2 linked regions of the Undibacterium sp. 5I1 genome follow. The protein of the gene in region 1 interacts with the protein of each later gene in a pairwise test. Links are inferred from orthologs where the notes say so. Each region holds a gene or a part of one and is shown on either strand. Other genes may lie near its edges.

Region 1 (3,967 bases):
ACTGCGTTACGTGCGGAATCATCACCCAGTTGCGATGCAGATTAGGGCCGCTGAGTTTTTTGATGCGGGACAAAGGCAACAATTCGGTGCTACCAAATTTGCTGAAATCCAGTGAGGGCCAAGGCAACAAATCGAGACCAACACCGCTGCCATTTTTTGCCGGAGCAGAAACAGCCGATACTGCTGTACTACCAGCCATAATGCCTTTGACGAAGTTTTGCACGTCCAATTGCGAGATACGGCCTTTAGGTCCGCTACCTTGCACGCGCAAGAGATCAACGCCAAGTTCGCGCGCAAATTTTCGGATTGACGGTGATGCATGTGGCTTGCTGCCATCGGCATTGCTGACAGGAGTTGATGTTGTCGCTGTGCTAGCTGGTACCTCAACCGCAGCGGCGGCAACTGGCGCAGCTGGTGCTGGCGCGGGTGCTAATGCAACTGGAGCTGCCGGTACGGTTGCTGCTACTGGCGCAGCTGCCGGAGTAGTTGCCGGAGCAGTTACCGGAGCAACATCGCCAGACGCCTCAACCACAACGAGTAAAGAACCTTCGGCAACTTTGTCGCCGACTTTCACTTTAATTTCTGTCACGACGCCAGCATGGCTGGAGGGAATCTCCATACTGGCTTTGTCTGATTCGACCGTGATTAATGATTGATCAACCTTAATGGTATCGCCAACCTTGACCATCAATTCAATCACTTCTACTTCTTTGAAATCGCCGATGTCCGGCACTTTGACTTCAATCGCACTCATAGTTTTCGCTCCGCGTAAATTATTTGAGAGAGGCGCATCACTTGCTGAGTGCGCCCTTCTTTGCTCATGCTTACTTAGGTAACTAAATTAACCCAGTTAACTTAGACAGTGACCGGATTAGGTTTGTCTGCGTTGATGCCGTACTTTTCAATAGCCTGGGCAACAACAGAGGCAGACAACACACCTTCATCAGCCAAGGTTTTGAGTGCAGCGATCACCACGAAATAGCGATTGACCTCAAAGAATTCACGCAATTTTGCACGGCTGTCAGACCGACCAAAACCATCCGTACCCAAGACTTTGTAGCTACGACCTTTTGGAATGAAGGCGCGTACTTGTTCCGCAAAGGTACGCATGTAATCGGTAGAAACGATTATCGGACCTGCCGTATCTTTTAAGCATTGCGTAATATGAGCCACACGCGGCTCTGCCGTTGGATGCAACATATTCCAACGTTCTACATCCTGACCATCACGGGCTAATAAAGTAAAGCTTGGTGCAGACCAGACATCAGCCGCGATACCAAAATCATTTTGCAACAATTCTGCTGCAGCAATCACTTCGCGCAGTATCGTGCCAGAGCCCATCAGTTGTACTCGGTGCTTGGTCACGCTCTCGGATTTTTGCAACAGGTACAAACCTTTGATGATGCCTTCTTCTTGTCCCTCTTTCAGTCCCGGATGGCTGTAGTTCTCATTCATCAGCGTGAGGTAGTAAAACACATCTTCCTGATTTGTGACCATACGGCGCAAACCATCATGCATGATGACCGCGACTTCATGTGCGAACGTCGGATCGTAAGGTACGCAGTTTGGTATGGTCGAAGCTAATACATGACTGTGACCGTCCTCATGCTGCAAGCCTTCGCCGTTCAGAGTGGTACGGCCGGCGGTACCGCCTAACAAGAAGCCGCGAGCACGCATATCCCCGGCGGCCCACGCCAGATCACCAACGCGTTGCAGACCAAACATGGAGTAGTAGGTATAAAACGGAATCATCACGCGGTTGTTGGTCGAGTATGAGGTCGCAGCGGCGATCCATGAACTCATACCACCCGCTTCATTAATCCCTTCTTGCAAAATCTGACCAGCTTTATCTTCGCGGTAATACATCACCTGATCTTTATCGACTGGCTCATACAATTGACCAACCTGACTGAAGATACCGATCTGGCGGAACAAGCCCTCCATACCAAATGTGCGGGACTCATCGACCATAATTGGTACGACACGCGGCCCCAAGCTTGCATCGCGTAATAAGGCAGTCAAAATACGTACATACGCGGCAGTGGTAGATATTTCACGACCTTCAGCGGTCGGTTCCAGCATCGCTTTAAATGCCGACAACTCAGGGACGATCAGTTCTTCATCGGCTTTTTGACGGCGTTGTGGCAAATAGCCGCCGAGCGCCTTACGACGTGCTTGCAGGTACTGCATTTCTGGCGTGTCGTCAGCAGGTTTATAAAAAGGAATACCTGGCAAATCTGCATCAGCGATTGGCAGTTGGAAACGATCGCGCATTGCTTTAATCGCTTCATCGTCCAGCTTTTTGGTGTTATGCGCCGTGTTACGTGCTTCACCCGATTTACCAAAACCAAAACCTTTAATACTCTTGGCCAAGATTACGGTCGGTTGCCCTTTATTTTCTTGTGCCACTTTAAATGCAGCATAAATTTTGTGGGGATCATGTCCACCGCGAGTCAGGCGCCAGATGTCGTCATCTGACATTTTGCTGACCATTTCCAATAACTTGGGATGCTTGCCAAAGAAGTTCGCACGAACATAAGCGCCATCTTTGGCTTTGTAATTCTGGTACTCGCCATCGACAGTTTCCATCATGACTTTTTGCAAGATACCGTCTTTATCTTTAGCGAGCAACTCATCCCAACCGCTACCCCAGATCACTTTCACCACATTCCAGCCTGCGCCACGGAAATCTGATTCCAGCTCTTGAATGATCTTGCCGTTGCCACGTACCGGACCATCAAGACGTTGCAAATTACAGTTGACGACCATCACCAGATTGTCCAGTTGTTCGCGACCCGCCATACCAATCGCACCCATAGATTCTGGCTCATCCATCTCACCATCACCGCAGAATGCCCAGACTTTACGCTTCTCAGTATCAGCGATACCACGTGCATGTAGATACTTCAGGAAACGTGCCTGATAAATCGCCATTAAGGGACCAAGGCCCATTGATACAGTTGGGAACTGCCAAAAATCTGGCATCAGTTTTGGATGCGGGTACGACGACAAACCCTTGCCATCGACTTCGCGACGGAAATGGATCAGTTGATCTTCGGTTAAACGGCCTTCTAAAAAAGCGCGGGCGTAGATACCTGGAGATGAATGGCCCTGGATATACAGTAAATCGCCACCGTGATCTTCGGTCGGCGCATGCCAAAAATGGTTGAAGCCAATACCCAGCATATTAGCCAGTGAGGCAAAACTGGATAAATGACCGCCCAGATCACCATCAACGCGATTGGCCTTAACTACCATTGCCATCGCATTCCAACGCATCATAGAGCGCAACCGCTCTTCAATTTCCAGATTGCCGGGGCAATGCTCACCCAGGTGGGCCGGGATCGTATTGACATAAGCCGTGTTGCTGGAAAACGGGATATGGGCACCGCGACGACGTGCCAGATCCACCATGCGCTCCATTAGATAGTGCGCCCTTTCCGGACCTTCTTTATCGATCACAGACTCCAGCGCGTCAAGCCACTCGGAGGTTTCCATAACATCGGGATCATTGACGGCTTGCGCCAAAACTTGGTCGATCTGGGGTGAAGAAGTTGACATCTGCTGGGTCTCCTGATAATGCGCTTTCGAAGCGAAGCGCGGTGGCGTATCGACAAATTAGTGCTTGTTTTTAAATCATAATAATTCTTTGCGGAGGTATTTTAACAGCAGTTTTTAATTTTTCAAATAGCGATATTTGATTTCATAATGTGATATTTTGGTTGCGGTGCAATATAACTTAGGACTTACGTAAAATTGTCTTGGCAAGGCGTCGCGATGACGACAGTAATCTAAGCTGGGGCGGTTTGGCGTAAGTCCCACACTGTAAAAATTAGACGTCCAATGGTTATGTGCCTCCTAGCCTGTTTTTGGCTTGGAGGCACATAACCATTGGACATTCATTTTCAAACTTTTAATATCTCCAGCGAGTCAATGTTCTCCAGCAACACAGCGCATAATTTATAAT
Region 2 (4,089 bases), 440 kb from region 1 along the record:
TGCTTGATGCAAAAAAAAAGCCACGGTCGTCGTGGCTTTTTTTATGTGAGATTGGATCAGCGTGCGCGTTGATTTAAAGCGTCGATATACGCCGCACCGTCGGGCGGCATGCCTGTGCGTTGCGAAGTCCAGATCATTTCGCCCAGACACTCCATGATCTGATGATGGGCGTCATGTTCGGAGTTGGTTTTTTGCGCCAGACGCTGAAATGCGAACCGCACGCCTGCAGGTTGATCTACCGAGATTTGTTCGCTGATCGTTAAGTGCATGGACAAATGCAAAAAGGGATTCGTCTCTCCTTGCATGACGCTGTAATCGGCGGCCAAGGCGGAATCCAGATCACTAAATACCTCGTGGTATTCAGGATGCTGATTGATCCAGTCGGCGGCAATACTTTCGAGCGGGGTTAAAATTTCTCTTGCATGAGATTTGCGGTGAGTCTCGCAAAAAAAGCGGCGTACATCGTCTTGGCTTGGGGTGAACATGGCAGGCAATAAAATCGAGAATGCCCTTATTGTACGATTATTTGAGTTTGTCGAATTGAGGTTTGGTCTGGAGTATCATTCGCCAGCCATAGGACGCTTCAGAAAGCGCTGCGATACCGCAGCCAACACTGGACTGCCCACGTGAGCTTTCGCTGTGCTTTTATCGATCAACAGGAGAAACACCATGCTGACTACCGAACATCTGGATACCTTATTTACCAAAGCCCGCACCCATAATGAATGGCTGGACAAGCCTGTAAGCGACGCTCAATTGCAGCAGATTTATGATTTGATGAAATGGGGCTCGACCTCGGCAAATTGTTCACCCGCACGTGTGATTTTTGTTAAAAGTACAGAAGAAAAAACCAAGCTACTCGCTTGCATGGCACCAGGCAATGTGGAGAAAACCAAGACTGCGCCAGTGTCCGCCATCATCGGTATGGATATGGCGTTTTATGAACAACTGCCAAAGTTATTTCCGCACGCGGATGCACGTTCTTGGTTTGTCGGCAATCAGGGTTTGATTGATGCGACGGCATTTCGCAACTCGTCATTACAAGGCGCTTATCTGATGCTGGCGGCACGGGCAATCGGTTTGGACTGCGGCCCGATGTCGGGTTTTGATCCGGATAAAGTCAATGCGACCTTCTTCGCTGGCACGGAGGTCAAGGCCAATTTCATTTGCAATCTTGGTTATGGCGATATCGCAAAAGTATTTCCACGTTCGCCACGTCTGGATTTTGAGGAAGCTTGCAAGATCGTTTAAAGCGTTATTGACGCGGTCAATATCTCGGCTGTTTTTTTGTGGCGAGAAAAGCGCAAGAAGCACATTTAACAATGTGGTTTCTGCGTTTTTTTGTGGGTTAAATAAAATACCCTTGGGTAGTATATTTATATTGTCCAATTAATCATTGGACAATCAAGGTATTTTTATGAAAATAATAGGGAGTATGTGGAAGCGTATAGCCTTGCGATGGCATCATTGATCGATGTCGTTTCTATCCGCGATCACTTCCTTCCCTGCGGCTTCCGCCTGGTTGAGCTTTAAGCGCCTTTGGGTAACGGTGTCTTATGTTTGTAGTCGCATAAATCAGCAATCATGCAATTCCAGCATTTGGGTGTGCGTGCCAGGCAGGTATAGCGCCCATGCAAAATAAGCCAGTGATGCGCATCGAGTTTGAATTCTGTCGGGACAAATTTGAGTAATTTTTCTTCGACAATATCGACGTTTTTGCCCGGCGCGATGCCAGTACGATTACTCACACGAAAGATGTGCGTATCCACCGCAATGGTTGGCTCACCAAAAGCGGTGTTCATCACGACATTCGCCGTTTTTCTACCGACGCCTGGCAATGCCTCTAATGCAGCACGTTCTTTGGGAACTTCACTGTGATGTTCTTCAATCAAAATGCGGCAGGTGGCGATAACATTTTTAGCTTTGGTGCGAAACAAACCGATGGTCTGAATATAAGGAATTAGACCATCGACATCCAGCGCCAATATTTTTTCTGGCGTATTAGCCACCGGATACAGCTTGCGCATGGCCTTGTTGACAGACACATCGGTGGATTGCGCCGATAGCAATACGGCAATCAAGAGCTCAAACGGACTGGTGTATTCCAGCTCAGTGGTTGGATGCGGATTTTGCTCTTTAAAACGGCTGAAAATAATCTGGCGTTTGGCTGCGTTCATGTCGGGTCTGGATTTGTATTTTGATCTGAGCTTAGGACTTAGTTTGACTCTAGCTTTTTAAGGCGTGCGCGTTCTATCGCAGCAGTGATGATGGCCTTTTTGCGATCACGATCAGCGATTTGTTCCGGAGTTAGCGTGGGTTCATCCATCAAGGCGTTTAACTTAGCCGTTGCTTTGGAGGCGAGTCTGTCGTCATTTTCTTGTTGTTCTTTTTTGAGTCTATCCTGACGGAAGTGATACGCCTTGCGCGACTGATTTGCCTGCTCTGGCGACCATGCGTCCCAGCCAGTCTTGCCCGGCGTAAGCTCGACCATGCTGATGCAGTCAACCGGGCAGGGCGCGACGCACAGATCACATCCAGTGCACAACATCGGCAATACCGTGTGCATCTGTTTGGCCGCGCCCATGATGGCGTCGACCGGGCAAGCCTGGATACAGAGTGTGCATCCAATGCAGTAGGCTTCATCAATTAAGGCAACAGGTCTTGGCCTTTCGTGTCCGTGGCTGACATCCAGGGCAATCACGGGCTTGCCGAGTAAGTTGGCTAAGCGCCGTATGCCTTCCTGGCCGCCGGGTGGGCATTGATTGTAATTGGCGCTGGCATTGGCGATCGCCTCGGCATAAGGGCGGCATGCTGGGTAACCGCACTTAGTACACTGAGTTTGCGGCAATAGATCTTCTATTTGATCGGCAAGATTGAGTATGGGAATCACAAGCTGGAAATGTTTGCATCAACGGAAGCACTCATTATCCGTCTAAATACGATGCACATAAAAAAATAATCAAATAATCAGAATCGATTTTGAAAAGACTAAAAAATCCGGCAAGTATTTGCAGGCTTTTTTCGCCTGCAAATACTTGCCGGATTGATGTTATTACACCTTGCTAATTGGATATAGGCAAATTAAGAGTGTTCTTTAATGAATTCTGCAATCTTCGGTGCGATGACTTCGCGCCAGCGTCGGCCAGCAAAAATACCATAGTGACCGCATCCTGGTGCCACAAAATCTTGTTTCATCTTGGCAGGAATTCCACTACACAAATCATGTGCAGCCTGAGTTTGACCAGCGCCGGAAATATCGTCCAATTCACCCTCAACTGTGAACAGTGCAACGGTTTTGATATCTTGTGGACGAACTAATTTACCTTCCACATCCCAGGTGCCTTTTGGTAAATCAAAATCTTGGAAAACAATTTTAATGGTTTCTAAGTAGTATTCAGCTGGCATGTCCAATACCGCATTGTATTCATCATAAAACTTACGGTGTTGCTCTGCAGACTCGTCATCACCTTTCATCAGATGTTGGAAGAAATCCCAGTGACTTTGTGCATGGCGATCAGGGTTCATTGCAACAAATCCAGCATGCTGCAAAAAGCCGGGGTAAACCTTGCGACCGTAACCAGGATGATTGGCGGGTACGCTATAAATTACGGTATTTTCAAACCAAGAGAATTTCTTTTCCGTTGCCAGATCATTGACTTGGGTCGGCGATTTGCGTGGATCTATCGGACCGCCCATCATGGTCATGGTTTTTGGTAATTTAGGATCTTTGGCTGTTGCCATCAGTGAGATAGCAGCCAGTACAGGCACGGTTGGCTGACACACAGAAACTACATGCACATCAGGTCCTAGCAGACGGATGAAATCTTGTACGTAATAAATATAGTCATGTAAATGGAAAGCACCATCGCTTAAAGGCACCATACGAGCATCAATCCAGTCGGTGATATACACATCATGCTGCGACAGCAGGCCACGCACGGTATCGCGTAGCAAAGTGGAATGATGTCCAGACAGTGGAGCCACCAACAAGACTTTAGGCTGCTTTAACTTTGCCAGTTCTTTTTCAGGTAAATTTTTCTTGAAATGTAATAATTTACAAAATGGTTTTTCTACTTCGGTTAACTGTAC

The links.
Region 2: the proteins of aceE (region 1) and nth interact in binary tests that used the Escherichia coli proteins (3 or more experiments, as listed by UniProt). The link is inferred for Undibacterium sp. 5I1 from one-to-one orthologs.

The regions. Positions count from the first base shown.
Region 1 is NZ_JAVIWI010000001.1:1,706,979-1,710,945, forward strand. The notes cover bases 656-3,942. They hold aceE (pyruvate dehydrogenase (acetyl-transferring), homodimeric type), read right to left. Parts: upstream 3,562-3,942; coding sequence 856-3,561; downstream 656-855. Other genes in these bases: aceF (dihydrolipoyllysine-residue acetyltransferase), read right to left, coding at 656-754. Outside these bases: more of aceF, read right to left, coding at 1-655. UniProt on the Escherichia coli protein: Component of the pyruvate dehydrogenase (PDH) complex, that catalyzes the overall conversion of pyruvate to acetyl-CoA and CO(2).
Region 2 is NZ_JAVIWI010000001.1:1,267,540-1,271,628, forward strand. The notes cover bases 354-3,296. They hold nth (endonuclease III), read right to left. Parts: upstream 2,178-3,296; coding sequence 1,530-2,177; downstream 354-1,529. Other genes in these bases: RGU72_RS05730 (DUF1841 family protein), read right to left, coding at 354-485; RGU72_RS05735 (malonic semialdehyde reductase), read left to right, coding at 670-1,251; rsxB (electron transport complex subunit RsxB), read right to left, coding at 2,216-2,890; RGU72_RS05750 (polyhydroxyalkanoate depolymerase), read right to left, coding at 3,082-3,296. Also shown: more of RGU72_RS05730, read right to left, coding at 57-353; more of RGU72_RS05750, read right to left, coding at 3,297-4,089. UniProt on the Escherichia coli protein: DNA repair enzyme that has both DNA N-glycosylase activity and AP-lyase activity. The DNA N-glycosylase activity releases various damaged pyrimidines from DNA by cleaving the N-glycosidic bond, leaving an AP (apurinic/apyrimidinic) site.